Regions from separate parts of the Paraburkholderia sp. BR10954 genome, predicted to be linked through region 1. Evidence: predicted binding sites of a transcription regulator. Region 1 holds the regulator's gene; the other holds the start of a gene.

The links. The regulator LexA, encoded in region 1, represses DNA repair genes until DNA is damaged. The targets are predictions, from matches to a motif close to ACTGTATNNNNATACAGT.
Region 2: a site for LexA is predicted at 4,522-4,539, ahead of AB4Y34_RS13740 (PA0069 family radical SAM protein). Genes of this name have one in related genera too.

The regions. Positions count from the first base shown of each region.
Region 1 is NZ_JBFRCK010000025.1:65,418-74,078, forward strand. It holds gene AB4Y34_RS28525 (ABC transporter permease) at 1-474, opposite strand, end outside; gene nodI (nodulation factor ABC transporter ATP-binding protein NodI) at 494-1,408, opposite strand; gene AB4Y34_RS28535 (universal stress protein) at 1,748-2,215, shown strand; gene AB4Y34_RS28540 (DUF2939 domain-containing protein) at 2,288-2,905, opposite strand; gene AB4Y34_RS28545 (hypothetical protein) at 3,025-3,369, opposite strand; gene lexA (transcriptional repressor LexA) at 3,492-4,142, opposite strand; gene AB4Y34_RS28555 (sulfate ABC transporter substrate-binding protein) at 4,453-5,499, shown strand; gene cysT (sulfate ABC transporter permease subunit CysT) at 5,661-6,557, shown strand; gene cysW (sulfate ABC transporter permease subunit CysW) at 6,554-7,558, shown strand; gene AB4Y34_RS28570 (sulfate/molybdate ABC transporter ATP-binding protein) at 7,559-8,617, shown strand.
Region 2 is NZ_JBFRCK010000007.1:220,723-229,383, forward strand. It holds gene trmD (tRNA (guanosine(37)-N1)-methyltransferase TrmD) at 1-113, opposite strand, end outside; gene rimM (ribosome maturation factor RimM) at 139-873, opposite strand; gene rpsP (30S ribosomal protein S16) at 1,008-1,262, opposite strand; gene AB4Y34_RS13730 (sorbosone dehydrogenase family protein) at 1,434-2,618, shown strand; gene AB4Y34_RS13735 (NINE protein) at 2,816-3,283, shown strand; gene AB4Y34_RS13740 (PA0069 family radical SAM protein) at 3,315-4,466, opposite strand; gene AB4Y34_RS13745 (Lrp/AsnC ligand binding domain-containing protein) at 4,609-5,097, opposite strand; gene AB4Y34_RS13750 (D-amino acid dehydrogenase) at 5,278-6,564, shown strand; gene AB4Y34_RS13755 (acyl-CoA dehydrogenase) at 6,705-8,495, opposite strand; gene AB4Y34_RS13760 (electron transfer flavoprotein subunit alpha/FixB family protein) at 8,594-8,661, opposite strand, start outside.

The sequences.
Region 1 (8,661 bases):
CGGAAAACTCGCATAGCCGAGCGCGCCCGCCACCAGCATGATCGCCACTCCCGACAACACCGATTTGCTGGCGGCCCACACTACCTCGCCGAGCACGATATCGCCGAGCGTGAGCGGCGTATGCATGATCGCCTCCCACGTTCGCTGCACGTGCATGCGCGAAAAGCCCGAATACATCGACTCGAAGCTAGCCGACATCATCACGCTCGACGCCACCGTGCCCGCCGCGAGGAACGAGATATACGACACGCCGTCGACGTGCCCGACCATCAGCCCGAGCCCCAAGCCGAGACCGAACAGATAGATCATCGGATCGGCGAGGTTGCCGAACATCGACGCAATCGCGAGCTTCTTCCACACCAGATAGTTGCGGCGCCATACCGCGATCCAGTTCGTGGCATTGGCAGGGAAGGCGCCGAACGGCTCTTGCGCCGATGGCGTGCCTTCTTGGGTTTCGTAAGTGCGTGCGTCCATCAAGTTTCTCGCTGCGGGTTCAGTCCTGCATTTCGCGGCCGGTGAGCCGCAGAAACACATCTTCGAGATTCGCCGGCCGATGCAGATAGCGCAAATCCGCGCGCTGCTTCAGGCGCATATGCACGGGCTGCGCGTCGTTCACGTAACAGAACAGTGTCTCGCCGCTGATCTCGGTGCGCTCGGCGAGCGGCGCGAGTTCGTCGCGCAATGCAAACGGATCGGGACCGTAGATCTCGATCACGTCGCAGCCGATCTCGGACTCGATCAGCTCGCGCGGCGCGCCTTCTGCGATCTTGCGTCCTTCCTCGATTACGCACAGTCGATGACAGAGCCGTTCGGCTTCTTCCATGAAGTGCGTGGTCAGCAGGATGGTCTTGCCGCGCACGAGCAGCGATCTCAGTCGCTCCCAGATCAGATGGCGCGCTTGCGGGTCGAGACCGGTGGTCGGCTCGTCCATGATCAGCACGTCGGGATCGTTGATCAGCGCGCGCGCCAGCGTGAGGCGCCGCTTCATGCCGCCCGACAGTTCGCTCACGCGTGCGTCCGCCTTGTGCTCGAGGCGGGCGAATTCGAGCAGACCCGGCACCGCCGCGCGACACTGCGCGGCGCTCAGACCGAAGTAGCGGCCGAACACGAGCAGATTTTCACGCACGGTGAAATCGGGATCGAGGTTGTCGAACTGCGGCACCACGCCCACGCGCGAGCGCGCGAGGCGCGCGCGGCCAGGGATCGGTTCGCCGCATAGGCGGATCGCGCCGGCGTCGGGCGCCGCGATGCCGAGCAGCATGCGCAGCGTCGTGGTCTTGCCGGCGCCGTTGGGGCCGAGCAGCCCGAAGCATTCGCCGGTGTTCACATGAAACGACAATCCGTCGACGACCGTTTTTTCGCCATAGTTTTTCCTGACCTGATGGAATTCGATGGGGGCTGCGGGCATGACTCGAGCGAGGCTCCGGAAGAAGACATAACGTACGCGCAAGACACACAACATACCTGCGACGCACGCATTGCGCACAGGCCGCCTATTCTAGGGTATCGGCCACTGACGCGAGCGGGTGTCCGGGAACGCGTAATGCATGGGATGCGATGCGTTCGCATACGAAGTTTTGCGGTGCCGCAAACGTGTGCGAACACTGCTCCAGGTGGCCCAACGCTTGTGCAGACGGCTTCAGCACGCACCGACTATGCACTTAGCGTTTTCCATCCCTTGCAAGCTGAATTGCGGCGCACCATGATTGATTCAGACCGCGCTTTCCGCGCGAATGGGAGAAGACAGATGGCGAGCTACCAGAAAATCCTGTTGTGCTACGACGGCTCGCGCGAAGGCCGCAAAGCCCTGCGTTGCGGCGCCGATCTGGCGTTGGACCTGAAGGCGGAAACGCATCTGCTGTCGGTAGTAGACATGCGTTCCAGCATCGCGCAAAGCGCGGGCTTATTGACCGATGTGGCCTGCGGAAGCTTCGAAAAAACGGCCCGCGAAATTCTGCAGGAGGGCGTGAACTGGCTGACCGAGCGAGGCGTGAACGCGCAGGGGCATTTCGCATTCGGTCATCCGATCGACGAGATCGCCAATCTTGCCAACGAGTTGCACGTCGACCTCGTGGTGGTGGGACATCGCTGCCGGACCGGTTTGTCGAGGTGGTGGATGGGGGCGGGCAACACGCCGCTGCTCGACCGCGTGTCGTGCAGCATTCTGGTGGCATGCTCGTCCGCGCAGGAGCAGCAGCAGGCGGCCGCGGCGTAATAGGAACAAACCTGACACGCGGCTGGCTCCAATGGCCAGCCCGCGCATCTCCGCAGTTCACGGCTTGAACCCTCACTCGTTCAGATTGATCGCCGCGAGCTTCCACGTGACCAGACCTTCGCGACGAAAGATGGCCGAATAGTTCGCGTTGCCTTCGCCGCGCCGGTACGTGACCACAAACTCGTTGAGACTCCGATAGCCGGCCGTGCTTTGACGCCCGGGCGGCGGCGCGCTTGCGTGCATGGTGGTGTCGCCCGCGGCCGATGCGGCCGGCGCTTCGCCGCCTGCGGCTGGCGGTGCTGCCGGTTGCTCGCCCGGTGTGCCGCGCGGCGGCATGCCGTTGAGCAGTGCCGCGACGCCGTCGGGTGTCGCATAGGCATCGACGAGCGGGCCGATCAGTGTCACGCCGATCACCGCGCCGATCGTGGCCATCTTGTTGCCGGCATCCGCTTCGAGGCGGCGCGTCAGCATCGCGCCCACCTGCTGCTTCAGGCTATCGCGCAGCGCAGGGAAGTCGACGTACTGATTGACGGTTTGCACATCACGCGCGTCTGCCGCGCGTTTCAGATTGTTCACCGCGAGATACGGTGACGCGTAAATAAACCCCAGCGCGGCAATCACGATCACCACGATCAGCGTGATCAGCAGCGGCCGGGTGGCGCTGCCCTGTGTGCGTTTCGGAATGGTCATCGAATGGGACTCCACGTCAGTGATGATCTAACGTCGACCACGGCGAGGTCGAAACGATCCCATCCCACGCGAATCTCTGAACATCCGAAGTGCTTATTGCATGCGTGCTCAGAATTCGCTCAGGCTTCGAACACCGCGCCGTGCACGTTGGCTTCGTCGGCTATGCAACGATCGATCATACGGCATACGGCGTCGACCGTGCCGACCATGATCAGTCGCGACGGTCCATGATAGACCCGCACCGGAGCGCGGCGCGCGGGCTCCGCGATATTCAGCGCCGAATTCAGCGATACGCGCGCAAACGCCGGCAACGACGACGGCAGACCGCAAGCTTCGGCAGGCACGTCGAACAGCGACGGCGTGCGCGCCGCGGGCGCCTCGATCGGCGCGCAAGGCGTGAGCTTGCGCAGATGGCGCAGACGGCCGAACTGGCGAAAAGGCAGCAGGCGGGCAAGGCGTTCCATGAGTCTCTCCAGACGATGCGGCTTGAATGCGCGGCGTAATGCGGGCGTTAATGCGGGCGTTAATGCGGGCGTTAATGCGGCTTGGTTCGGACAAACCGGCGCGAGCGTTCCGGCAATAAAGATCAGAACTCGCTGGGGCGAATCAGCCCGACCGCGATCCCTTCGAGCGCGAAATCCGCGCTGCCGGTTTCCACGAAGATGTTGTCGTAGTCGGGGTTTTCGGCGATCAGTTCGATGCCGTTCGGCCGGCGCTTCAGACGCTTGACCGTCACGTCGTCGCCAAGCCGCGCAATGATGATCTGGCCGTCTTTCGCTTCGCTGCGCTTTTGCACCGCGAGCAGGTCGCCGTCGAGAATGCCGGCGTCGCGCATCGACAGGCCGCGCACCTTCAGCAGGTAGTCGGGCTTGCTCGAGAACAGCGCCGGGTCGCACGCGTAGTGCTGCGAGATATGTTCCTGCGCGAGGATCGGGCTACCCGCCGCGACCCGGCCGATCAGCGGCAATGACAACTGCATCAGGCCCGCATGCGGCAGCGTGAACTGGTGCGGCGCATCCTCCTGCCCGGACAGCAGGCGGATGCCGCGCGACGCGCCGGCCGCGAGTTCGATCACGCCCTTGCGCGCCAGCGCGCGCAGATGCTCTTCCGCGGAATTGGCCGAGCTGAAACCGAGTTCGGCGGCAATTTCCGCGCGAGTGGGCGGGAAGCCGGTGCGTTCGATCGCGCGGCGGATCAGATCGAAAACCTGCTGCTGTCGTGCGGTGAGTTTGGTCATGGCCACTGTATGTATGAACAGGTGACTGTATTTTTATACAGTATTCGGCGCATTTCAAGCTTTACTTTAAGTTCGACGCAAGGGGCGCGCTGGGGCGTCGTTTATCGGCGACATGACGACGATTTCCACGTCTGAACAGCCGGCGCGTCTGCCGTTACCACTTTTGAGCATTAAAAAATGAAGAAACATTATTTTTAATGATGAAAGCCCTTCGATAGACTGGCTTCCGGTTAGCGCTCATGTGCACGTGACCGCGACGCAAAACAACACCAGACGCTCAGCAGCGGACATCACGCGGAGAAATATTGAAATGGACCATCGGCATACGGGGCTCGCGGCTCGAACCAGAAAAGTGATCACGGCGCTTGCCGTCGGCGCGGCGGGTACGCTCGGCATGTTTGGCGCAAGCGGCGTCGCGCACGCCGACACCACGCTGCTGAACGTGTCCTACGATCCGACGCGCGAGCTGTATCAGGACATCAATCAGGCATTCGGCAAAGAATGGAAGGCCAAGACCGGCGAAGCCGTCACCTTCAAGCAGTCGCACGGCGGCTCGGGCGCGCAGGCTCGCTCGGTGGTCGACGGTCTGCAGGCCGACGTCGTGACGCTCGCGCTCGCATATGACATCGACGCCATCGCGAACAAGGGGCTCGTCGACAAGAACTGGCAGAAGCGTCTGCCGGACAACGCATCGCCGTACACGTCGACGATCGTGTTTCTGGTGCGTAAGGGCAACCCGAAGCACATCAAGGATTGGGACGATCTGGTGAAGCCGGGCGTGTCGATCGTGACGCCGAATCCGAAGACCTCGGGCGGCGCGCGCTGGAACTACCTGGCCGCGTGGGCGTACGCCGAGCATCAGCCGGGCGGCAACGACCAGAAGGCCAAGGAGTTCGTCAGCAAGCTGTACAAGAACGCCGGCGTGCTCGATTCGGGCGCGCGCGGCGCGACCACCAGCTTCGTGCAGCGCGGTATCGGCGATGTGCTGATCGCGTGGGAAAACGAGGCGTTTCTGTCGGTGAAGGAGTTCGGTCCGGACAAGTTCGAGATCGTGGTGCCGACGGTGAGCATCCTGGCCGAGCCGCCGGTCGCGGTGGTCGACAAGGTCGTCGACAAACACGGCACGCGCAAGCTGGCCGACGCGTATCTGAACTTCCTGTATAGCGAGGAAGGGCAGGAGATCGCCGCGCGCAATTTCTATCGTCCGCGTTCGAACAAGGTGCCGGCCGATCTGACCGCGAAGTTTCCGAAGCTGAAGCTGTACACGATCGACGATTCGTTCGGCGGCTGGACCAACGCGCAGAAGACCCATTTCGCGGACGGCGGCGTGTTCGATTCGATTTATCAGCCGCAGTAACAACCATCGCCTGGAGCACGGGCACAGGCAACAAGGGCGCGCCCAATGGGCGCGCTTTCGGCTAACCTGGACCCGGTGGCCAGCAGGGCGGTAGTACCGCAGTACCGCAACACCGCAAGACGAACAACCGCGCGAGCATCAACCATGAACGAGTATCCAGCATGACCACGTTGACCTTCCGCAAGCCGAGCGCATTGCCCGGCTTTGGCCTGACACTCGGCATCACGGTGGCTTATTTGAGCCTCGTGGTGCTGATTCCATTGGCGGCGACCTTTCTGAAAACCGCGACGCTCGACTGGGACCAGTTCGTGCGCGCGGTGGCGTCGCCGCGCGTGCTCGCGTCGTATCGGCTGACGTTCTTCTCGGCGCTCGGCGGCGCGCTGATCAACGCGGTGTTCGGCTTTCTCGTCGCGTGGGTGCTGGTGCGCTACACGTTTCCGTTCAAGCGCATCGTCGATGCGGTCGTCGATCTGCCGTTCGCGCTGCCCACCTCGGTCGCGGGCATTTCGCTCGCGGCCGTGTATGCGGGTAACGGCTGGATCGGCCAGTTCCTCGCGCCGCTCGGCATCAAGATCGCGTTCACGCCGGTCGGCGTGCTGGTCGCGCTGACGTTCATCGGCCTGCCGTTCGTCGTGCGCACGGTGCAGCCGGTGCTCGAGGAGTTCGAGCGCGAGCAGGAAGAGGCGGCCGCGTGCCTCGGCGCGTCGCGCTGGCTCACGTTTCGCCGCGTCGTGCTGCCGGCCGTGTTCCCGGCGCTCTTGACCGGCTTCGCGCTCGCCTTCGCGCGCGCGCTCGGCGAATACGGCTCGGTGATCTTCATCGCCGGCAATGTGCCGATGAAGTCGGAGATCACGTCGCTCCTGATCATCACGAAGCTCGAGCAATACGACTATGCGGGCGCGACGGCGCTCGCGGTCGTGATGCTGGTCGTGTCGTTCCTGATGCTGCTGCTGATCAACACGCTGCAGTGGTGGCTGCAGCGGCGCACGAGCCGCGGCAATGCGGGGCCGGCGCCCGTGGCCACGAGCGTCGCGGCAATCGGTGGGGGTGTGCAATGAGCCGTCTTCCGACCAACCCGGCGAGCGGTGCGCGTCGCCCCGATCCGGTCAGCGAACCGCCCGTCGTGCGCTGGCTGCTGATCGGCGTCGCACTGCTGTTTCTCGCGCTGTTTCTGGTCGTGCCGCTCGCCGCGGTGTTCTATCAGGCGCTGAATAAGGGGTTGCGCTTTTACTTCGAAGCGCTCGCCGATCCGGATGCGCTGTCGGCGATCAAGCTCACGTTGCTCACCGCGTCGATCGCTGTGCCGCTGAACCTCGTGTTCGGCCTCGCGGCGTCGTGGTGTATCGCGAAGTTCGACTTCCGCGGCAAGGCACTGCTGACCACGCTGATCGATCTGCCGTTTTCGGTGTCGCCGGTGATCTCCGGTCTGATCTACGTGCTGATGTTCGGCGCGCAGGGCTGGTTCGGCCCGTGGCTCGAAGATCACAACGTGCAGATCATCTTCGCGGTGCCGGGCATCGTGCTCGCGACGATCTTCGTCACGTTCCCGTTCGTCGCGCGCGAACTGATTCCGTTGATGCAGGCGCAGGGCAACGACGAGGAAGAAGCCGCGCACGTGCTCGGCGCATCGGGCTGGCAGACGTTCCGTCGTGTGACGCTGCCGAACGTCAAGTGGGGCCTGCTGTACGGCGTGATTCTGTGCAATGCGCGCGCGATGGGCGAGTTCGGTGCGGTGTCGGTGGTGTCCGGCCATATTCGCGGGCAGACCGACACGATGCCGCTGCACGTCGAAATCCTCTACAACGAGTACAACTTCTCGGCCGCGTTCGCCGTGGCCTCGCTGCTTGCGCTGCTGGCACTGGTCACGTTGGGGCTCAAGCTGCTGGCCGAGCGTCATATGTCGGCGGAACTGTCGGCGGCGCGTGAGGTGCCCGCGCATGCGGGACCGGCGCCGGCCGGTGCGTCACAGGCCAATAGCGCGCAGTCCGCTTCTCATTCGTTTTTCGTCAACGCCACGCCTGCGTCGCAGCGACATCCGCTCAAGCAAGGAGAGCTGTAAATGGGTATCACCGTTCGTAACCTGCAAAAGCGCTTCGGCGATTTCGTCGCGCTCGACAACGTGTCGCTCGACTTTCCGCCGGGCGAACTCGTCGCGCTGCTCGGGCCGTCGGGTTGCGGCAAAACGACCCTGCTGCGCGTGATCGCCGGCCTCGAATACGCGGACGGCGGCCAGGTCGAGCTGCAAGGTCAGAACGTCGCGGCGGTCGGCGCGCGCGAGCGCGAGGTCGGCTTCGTGTTTCAGCATTACGCGCTGTTCCGTCATATGACGGTATTCGAGAACGTCGCGTTCGGCCTGCGTGTGAAGCCTCGCAAGGAACGTCCGTCGGAGAAGGTGATTCGCGAGAAGGTGCATGAACTGCTGAAGCTCGTGCAACTCGATTGGCTCGCGCAACGCTATCCGTCGGAGCTGTCCGGTGGTCAGCGGCAACGCATCGCGCTTGCGCGCGCGTTGGCCGTCGAGCCGAAGGTGCTGCTGCTCGACGAGCCGTTCGGCGCGCTCGACGCGAAGGTGCGCAAGGAACTGCGCAGCTGGCTGCGCCGCCTGCACGACGATCTGCATATCTCGACGATCTTCGTCACGCACGATCAGGAAGAGGCGCTCGAAGTGGCCGATCGCATCGTCGTGCTCAATCGCGGCCATGTCGAGCAGGTGGGCAGCCCGCAGGACGTGTACGACCATCCGCAGACGCCGTTCGTCTACGAGTTTCTCGGCGCGGCGAACCGTCTGCACGGCAACGTCGATGGGCAAGGCTTCGTCGTCGATGGCGCCGCGCTGCCGGTCGCGATCACGGCGGGTTTCAGCGGTCCGGCGTTCGCCTATGTGCGGCCGCATGACCTGCAGCTGTATCCGCAGGCGGCCGGGCATCGCGACGGCATCGTCGTCGACGTGCGGCGCGTGGTGACGCTCGGCGGCTCGGTGCGCGTCGAGCTCGCCGGTCGCGCGGGCAATCTGCTCGAAGCCGAACTCGATCGCGAAACGTGGCGTGATCTGCAACTCTCGGTCGGCGACGGCGTGACCGCGGTGCCGCGCGCGCTGCGGGTGTTTCCGGCGCAGTGAGATGGCAGCGCCGCCGTGCGGCGCTCGAAGCAGGAGAGAAACGT
Region 2 (8,661 bases), on a different contig from region 1:
GGATTCCACGTACGCAACCCATAACGCTGCTGCTTCGCGGCCCGGCTGGTGATACCCCAGTCAGTCAGCGCGCGGAACATTTCTGGAAAGAGCGTCACGACATCGAACTGCATCGCTCTCCCCACTCAACGATAGATTTCAATAGTCAGCTTCCCAGTCGACGACGATCTGCTTGGCCGTCTGGTCCACCGTTTTGACAAAGACGCCGACGAACGGGATCAAACGCTCGCCTACGATCGGCTTGCCGCTTCTATCGGTAGCCGGGTATTCGATGCGCAGCACCGACTGCGCGCCGTTGTCGATCATGCTGGCGACCTTGCCGAGGCTGAGCCCAGCGAGATTCACCACGTCCAGGCCGATCAGATCGACCCAGTAGAATTCGTCGGCTTCGAGCGCCGGAAATTCGCTACGGCTGATGTACACGCGAGAGCCGCGCAAAGCCAGCGCCACATCGCGGTCAGCGATGCCACCCAGACGGGCGACCACGCTGTCGCTATGCGTTTTGGCCTGCAAGGTCGGCGCCGATTTGCGCTCCTGGCCTTTCAGCAGCCACCAGCGCTTCGCGCTCAGCAAGGCGTCGCCGCCCTGCCCGGCATCCGCATGCGCGGCCACCTTGACCCAGCCTTTGAGACCATAGGCGTCGACGATTGCGCCGACTTCGACCGCATCGGCCGGCCAGCTCGCCGCCGTTTCGATGCGCATTTCTGCAGCTTCCGAACCCGCGTTCGCTACCTTGGCCTGCGCCTCTTTCAACTTGCCGTCGGTTCGTTCGACCGGCTTGCGGACGAATGCGCCGAACGACGCCTGACCAGACGCCTTTGCGCGCGAAGCTGCCTTGGCGCTACCAGAACTGCCGGAATCACGCTCAGACATCGAATAACCTCGACAACAACTTCGCAGCCGGCTTTGGCGTCTGCTTCAGTAACACAAATTGCGCATCGGACTGCTCACGCGAGTTGCGCGAGCCGCCGGCCGAACCGACGACGATACGCCCGCGGGCTGCCATATCAAGCAGCCGGCTGTGCCTTTTGGGCTTCCTTCACGAGACGCTCGACGGTCGGCGACAGCTGCGCGCCAACACCTTGCCAGTACGTCAGGCGATCCTGAGCGATACGCAGGGACTCGCCCTTCGTAGCGACCGGGTTGTAGAAACCGACGCGCTCGATGAAGCGGCCGTCACGACGGCTACGCGAGTCGGTGGCGACGATATTGTAGAACGGGCGCTTCTTGGAGCCGCCACGAGCCAAGCGGATGATGACCATACTAGAATCCTTGAAAACCGGGGTTCGGAACGACTGAAACACGCGATTATAGCGGGAAACCGACGCCATAACAAACACTTACCGGGATAAACTGTGGAACAGGGCCGCACCGGCCTTCTACAAGAGGTGCGAGAACCCGCTCAAACGCCCGAATTACCTGAAGGAGCGCGCGTGCAACGCCAACCGAACCTCCTGTTTCCATTCGCCTTTTTTGCCTTTTTCGTGCGCTTTGCTGGACTTTCGCGCACCCCGCGCAGCCGGATTCTACGCGCGGCGGCGGCCACGTTGCTCACCGCGCAGGCGTTGACGGCAAACGCCGCGCTACCCATCGAGAAAATTAAACTGCCGCCGGGCTTTCACATCGAGGTGTTGTCGGACGACGTGCCGAGCGCACGCGCGATGACGTTATCGCCCAAGAGCATTCTGTACGTGGGCAGCAACGATGGGCACGTCTATGCGCTGGAACTGCGGAACGGCCGCGTGACGGGCCGCCACGTGATCGCGTCCGGGCTGCAGATGCCCGCCGGTGTCGCGTGGAGCGATGGCGCGCTGTACGTGTCGGCCGTGTCGAAAATCGTGCGCTTCGATGCGATCGACTCGCACCTGAACGATCCGCCGAAACCGGTCGTCGTCACCGACAAGCTGCCGACGGACACGCATCATGGCTGGAAATTCATCGCGTTCGGCCCGGATGGCAAGCTGTACGTGCCGCAAGGCGCGCCGTGCAACATTTGCCAGAGAGATCCGGACCGCTTTGCGCTGATTGGCCGCATGGACCCGGACGGTAGCCACTACGAGGTCGTCGCGCGCGGCGTCCGCAATTCGGTTGGCTTCGCGTGGCATCCGGTCACCCACGAACTGTGGTTCACCGACAACGGTCGCGACCTGCTCGGCGACGACATTCCGAGCGACAAGCTCAGCCGTGCGTCACGAGTCGGCATGAACTTCGGCTTTCCGTACTGTCACGGCGGCGACACGCCCGACCCCGAGTTCGGCAAGGATCATCCGTGCAGCGACTTCACGCCGCCCGTGGTCAAGCTTGGCGCGCACGTGGCGGCGCTTGGCATGCGCTTCTACGACGGCCCAATGTTTCCGCCCGACTACCGCAACAATATCTTCATCGCCGAGCACGGCTCGTGGAACCGCAGCAAGAAGGTAGGCTACCGCGTGGTGCGCGTGATCACCGACCCTGACGGCAGCCACGCACGCCAGCAAGTCTTTGCCGAAGGCTGGCTGCAACCCGGCGAATCGGTGTGGGGCCGTCCCGCCGACGTGCTGCCGCTGCCGGACGGTTCGCTACTGATCAGCGACGATACCGCCGGCGCGATCTATCGCGTCACGTATTCGGCGCCGTAGAGCGCGGATGCATGTATGTCCGGCTGAGCGGCTGCACTGGTCTTCTGCCAGTTCCGGCGCATGCCGCCGCCCCGCTTTCAGCGCGGGCGCTCGCCCTCAACGTAACCACCCGCCCGCCGCAGGCGTAGAATGCGCGTCGGTCCGCGCCCTGCGGCACACCGCTCCTTTCGACCGCCTGTCACTCTGCCCACGCGTTCATGTCCACCTTTGCCTCGACCTCCCCGCGCTTCAGATCCAAGACGCTCACCGCCGCGCTGGCGTTCCTGTTCGGCAGCCTCGGCGCCCACCGCTTCTATCTATATGGCATCCGGGACATCTTCGGCTGGACGCATCTGCTCGGCACGCTGATCGGCATTCCCGGCGTGATGCTGCTGATCGCGACCGAGCGCGCGTCGATCCTCGGCTGGGTGCTCGCGTCGATCGGTGCGGTTTCACTGTTCGCTGCGTTTCTGGCCGCGCTCGTCTACGGGCTGCGTCCGGATCAGAAATGGGATGCGCAATTCAACGCCCACACGCAACGCAAAAGCCGCTCAGGCTGGACGGTCATTTTCGTCGTGATCTTTTCGCTGCTCATTGGTGCGTTTCTGTTGATGACCGGTCTCGCGCTCGCGTTCCAGACCTACTTCGAAAGCCAGGTCGAAGCGGCCAAAGCGATTTCGCAGTAACACCCGTGGGCCCAGCAGGCATTCCTGCTCGCTAGAAAAGCCTCAATTGTGGATTGTCAGGCGCCGGTGCGCTCGCCTGCTCGGCTCGCGGCGACTCGATCCGGCGAAAGTGCGACATGTCGAGAATGCCGCGGTCACGCCCGCTCAGCCCCAACCGGCGCGCGGCCTTGTGAAAGCGCTGCTTGAGCAGATCCGCCCATAACCCCTCTCCCTTCATGCGGGTCGAGAACGACGAGTCGTAATCCTTGCCGCCCCGCATGTCGTGCACACGGTTCATCACGCGCTCGGCCCGATCCGGGAAGTGTGCGCTCAGCCAATCCTTGAACAGTGGCGCGACCTCCCACGGCAAGCGCAGCACGATATAGCTCGCGTTGCTGGCGCCCGCTTCCGCGCACGCTTCGAGCACGCGCTCCATGTCCGGTTCGGTGACGAACGGGATCACTGGCGCGATGCTGACGCCGACCGGAATGCCCGCCTCGCTGAGCGTACGGATCGTGCGCAGGCGGCGCGACGGCGTGGCCGCGCGCGGTTCGAGCGTGCGCGCGATGTCGGCGTCCAGCGTGGTGATCGTGATCGCGGCCATGAATTGCCCGCGCTCCGCCATCGGCGCGAGCAGGTCGATATCGCGCTCGATCAGCGACGATTTGGTGATCGCCGCGAACGGGTGATTGCGCTCGCTGAGTACCTCGATCACCCGACGCGTAAGTCGCAAGTCGCGTTCGGCCGGCTGCCATGCGTCGGTCGCGACGCCGAGCGCGATCGGCTCGGGCACATAGGATTTCTTCGACAGTTCCCGCTCGAGCAGTTCGGGCGCGTTGATCTTCGCGTAAATGCGGCTCTCGAAATCGAGCCCCGGCGACAAGCCCAGGTAGCTGTGCGTGGGCCGCGCGAAGCAATAGATACAGCCGTGCTCGCAACCGCGATACGGATTCAGCGACACATTGAACGGAATGTCCGGCGACGCGTTGCGTGTGAGGATGGTTTTCGCGCGCTCCTCGAACACCTGCGTGCGCAGGAGCTTCGGCTCGCCGTCTTCGTCGGCCGCCTGCCAGCCGTCGTCGACGGCCTCGCGCTGGTCGACTTCGTAGCGGCCCTGGAGGTTCGTGACCGCACCGCGCCCCTTGCGAGGCGCCGGCGGCGCGATCGGAAATTCGGGAATGTCAGGGGTGTTGGGGTCATCCACGGCGGGCCACGCAAAGCAAGCGCAAACGAAGCGCCAAAAGAAAACGGCGCAAACACCTGTATAAATATACAGTATCTACGCCGTTTGTCGAGCACTTCGTGTGCCGCGAGATGCGCGACCAGCCCCGTCAGCGATCAGGCACTTAGTCGGTAACCGCGATGATCAGCGTCTCCTTGATTTCCTCCATCACCACATAGCTCTTCGACTGCACCGCCCCCGGCAACTGCAGCAGGATGTCGCCGAGCAACTTGCGGTAGTCGGCCATTTCGCCGATGCGCGCCTTGATCAGATAGTCGAAATCGCCCGACACGAGGTGGCACTCGAGCACCTCGGGGATCTTCTGCACCTCGCGGCGGAACTGGTCGAACATGTTGCCGCTCTTGTGATCGAGCGTGATCTCGACGAACACCAGCAGCGCCGCGCCCAGTTCTGCCGGATTCACGCGCGCGTAGTAGCCGGTGATCACGCCGTCGCGCTCCATCCGCTTGACGCGCTCGATGCAAGGTGTCACCGACAGACCGACCCGTTCCGCCAGGTCCTTCATCGCCATACGGCCGTCCTGCTGCAGGAGCCGCAGGATCTTGTGATCGAGCTTATCGAGAGCCCGCACGGGATGGCGCTGGGTACGCATAGTGTTTTTGCTGAAAATGATGAAAATACGATAACAAAACCTGCTTCACTGTTAATAGTATAGCGGTTAACACTGGGCAGACGGCATTTCACCTCACGTTGCAGCTCGTTGAATCGAAGCAGATCGAATCCAGCGAAACGCGCCTTGCCCTCACTCAATTTTTGGATATCTGGAGCAGCTATGCGAGTCGTCGTTTTGGGCAGTGGCGTCGTCGGTGTAACGAGCGCGTACTACCTCGCACGCGCCGGTCACGAAGTGACCGTCATCGATCGCGAGGCCGGCCCGGCGCTCGAAACCAGCTTTGCCAACGCGGGCCAGATCTCGCCGGGCTACGCGTCGCCGTGGTCCGCGCCGGGCGTGCCGCTGAAGGCCGTCAAGTGGATGTTCCAGAAGCACGCGCCGCTCGCGATCCGCCTCGACGGCACCGCGTTCCAGCTGCAATGGATGTGGCAGATGCTGCAGAACTGCACGGCGCCGCGCTATGCGGTGAACAAGGGCCGCATGGTGCGGCTCGCCGAATACAGCCGCGACTGCCTGCAGGCGCTGCGCGCCGACACTGGCATCCAGTACGAAGGCCGCACCGGTGGCACGCTGCAGGTATTTCGCACGCAGCAGCAGTTCGACGGCGCCGCGAAAGACATCGCCGTGCTGCAGGAAGCCAACGTGCCGTACGAACTGCTGAGCGCCGACCAACTCGGCAAGGCCGAACCGGCGCTCGCCGCGGTGTCGCACAAGCTCACCGGTGGCCTGCGCCTGCCCGGCGACGAAACCGGCGACTGCCAGATGTTCACGACGCGACTCGCGGCACTAGCCGAGCAACTGGGCGTCAAGTTCCGCTACAACACGCCGATCGACGCGCTCGCGATGGCGGGCGGCCGCATCGCCGGCGTGCAGTGCGGCGGCGAACTGGTGCGCGCGGACTCGTTCGTGGTGGCGCTCGGCTCGTACTCGACGCGCTTCCTCGACGGTATCGTGAAGATTCCGGTCTATCCGCTGAAGGGCTATTCGATCACCGCGCCGATCGTCGACGCGGCTGCCGCGCCGGTGTCGACCGTGCTCGACGAGACCTACAAGATCGCGATCACGCGCTTCGATGACCGGATTCGCGTCGGCGGCATGGCTGAGGTCGTGGGCTTCGACAAATCACTGCGCGAGGCGCGCCGCAAGACGCTCGAGCTTTCGGTGAACGACCTGTTCCCGGGCGGCGGCGACACGTCGAAGGCGACGTTCTGGACCGGTCTACGGCCAATGACGCCGGACAGCACGCCGATCGTCGGCCGCACGCCGGTGCCGAACCTGTTCCTGAACACCGGCCACGGCACGCTCGGCTGGACGATGTCGTGCGGCTCAGGCCAACTGCTCGCCGACCTGATGTCGGGCAAGCAACCGGCGATCCGCGCGGACGATCTGTCGGTGCATCGCTATCTCGGCGAGACCGCGGGCGAACATCGGCCGGCGTATGCGTGAGTTCGAGTGCGTGCGCTGACGCGGCCCTGGCCGCAAGCGCACGCGGCAACAAACAGCAGCGGCAAAAACAAACGGTGCCTCGCGAGGCGCCGTTTGTTTTCCAAGGTGCCGCCGCAATCGCGGCAGGCACCGAGGCATGCTTAGAACTGGTCTTCCGACAAAGCCAGCACGCCCTCGCCACCCTTCGCGCTGACGATCGCCACTTCGAGCGCCGCCGCCTGCGGCAGCACATGCTCGGCGTAAAACCGCGCGGTCGCAATCTTCGCGTCATGAAACGCGGGATCCTCGTCGCGCCTCGCCGCTGCCGCAAGCTGCGCACGCGCCATCTGCCAGCCGCCTAGCACGATGCCCGCGAGCTTCAGATAGGGCACGCTGCCCGCGAACACCGCATTTGGATCGCCCTTCGCATTCGCGACGACGAAATCGACGACCGCGCCAAGCGCCCGCTGACCCTCAGCGAGTTGCGTCCGCATCGACGCGAACGCCGCGCCCTGCTGCGCGCCGAGCGCTTCGACCGTTTCGGCGATACCAGCAAGCAGTTCTTTCGCGACCTTACCGCCGTCGCGCAGCGTCTTGCGACCAATCAGGTCATTGGCCTGGATCGCGGTCGTGCCTTCGTAGATCGGCAGAATGCGCGCGTCGCGGTAGTACTGCGCGGCGCCGGTTTCCTCGATGAAGCCCATACCGCCATGCACCTGCACGCCGAGGCTCGTCACGTCGATCGACAGCTCCGTGCTCCAGCCCTTAACGATCGGCACCAGGTATTCGTAGATCGCCTGATGCTTGGCACGCGTCGCGTCGTCAGGATGACGATGCGCGATATCGCAGTGCGAGGCAGCGACGTACGCGAGCGCGCGCGACGCCTCGGTGAGGCAGCGCATCGTCGACAGCATGCGGCGCACGTCCGGGTGCTGGATGATCGCGACCGACTGCTTCGCGGAGCCATCCACGGGGCGGCTCTGCACGCGCTCCTTCGCATACGCGACCGCCTTCTGATACGCGCGATCCGAAATCGCGACGCCTTGCATGCCGACCGCGAAACGCGCGGCATTCATCATGATGAACATGTATTCGAGGCCGCGATTCTCTTCGCCGATCAACTGACCGATCGCGCCGCCGTGATCGCCGAACTGCAGCACCGCGGTCGGGCTCGCCTTGATGCCGAGCTTGTGCTCGATCGACACGCAATGCACATCGTTGCGCTCGCCGAGCGAGCCGTCCTCGTTGACGAGAAACTTCGGCACGAGGAACAGCGAAATGCCCTTCACACCATCGGGCGCGTTAGGCGTGCGCGCAAGGACGAGATGGACGATGTTCTTCGCCATGTCGTGCTCGCCCCAGGTAATGAAAATCTTCGTGCCGAACAGCTTGAACGAACCGTCGCCCAGCGGCTCGGCGCGCGTGCGCACCAGCGCGAGATCGGAGCCCGCCTGCGGCTCGGTCAGGTTCATCGTGCCGGTCCATTCGCCTGAAATCAGCTTCGGCACGAAGGTCTGTTTCTGCGCTTCGCTGGCGGCGGTCAGTAGTGCTTCGATCGCGCCGTCGGTCAGCAAAGGACACAACGCGAACGACAGATTCGATGCGTTGAGCATTTCGACGCATGGCGTCCCGATCAGCTTCGGCAACCCCTGTCCTTCGTAGTCGAGCGGGTGCTGCACACCCTGCCAGCCGCCCTCGGCGAACTGGCGGAACGCGTCCCTGAAACCGGGCGTCGCGGTGACGACGCCATCCTTCCAGCTGCTCGGGTTGCGATCGCCGTCGACGTTCAGCGGCGCAAGCACTTCGCCGCACAGTTTCGCCGACTCGCCGAGCACGGCCTGCGCCGTGTCGAGGTTCGCGTCTTCGAAGCCGGGCAGCTTCGCGATGTCTTCGAGTCCGGCCAGTTCTTTCATCACGAACAGCATGTCCTTGATGGGCGCCGTATAGCTCATTTCGGTTCTCCTCCCTTGATATGAAAAAAGGGCGCGGGACTTGGTCGGTCCAGCGCCCTTCGCTGATTTTCGGCGGCCTGTTTCAACCGCCGCGGCGCTTAGCCGAGTTCCTTCACGAGTTCCGGCACGATGGTGAACAGATCGCCGACGAGGCCGTAGTCGGCCA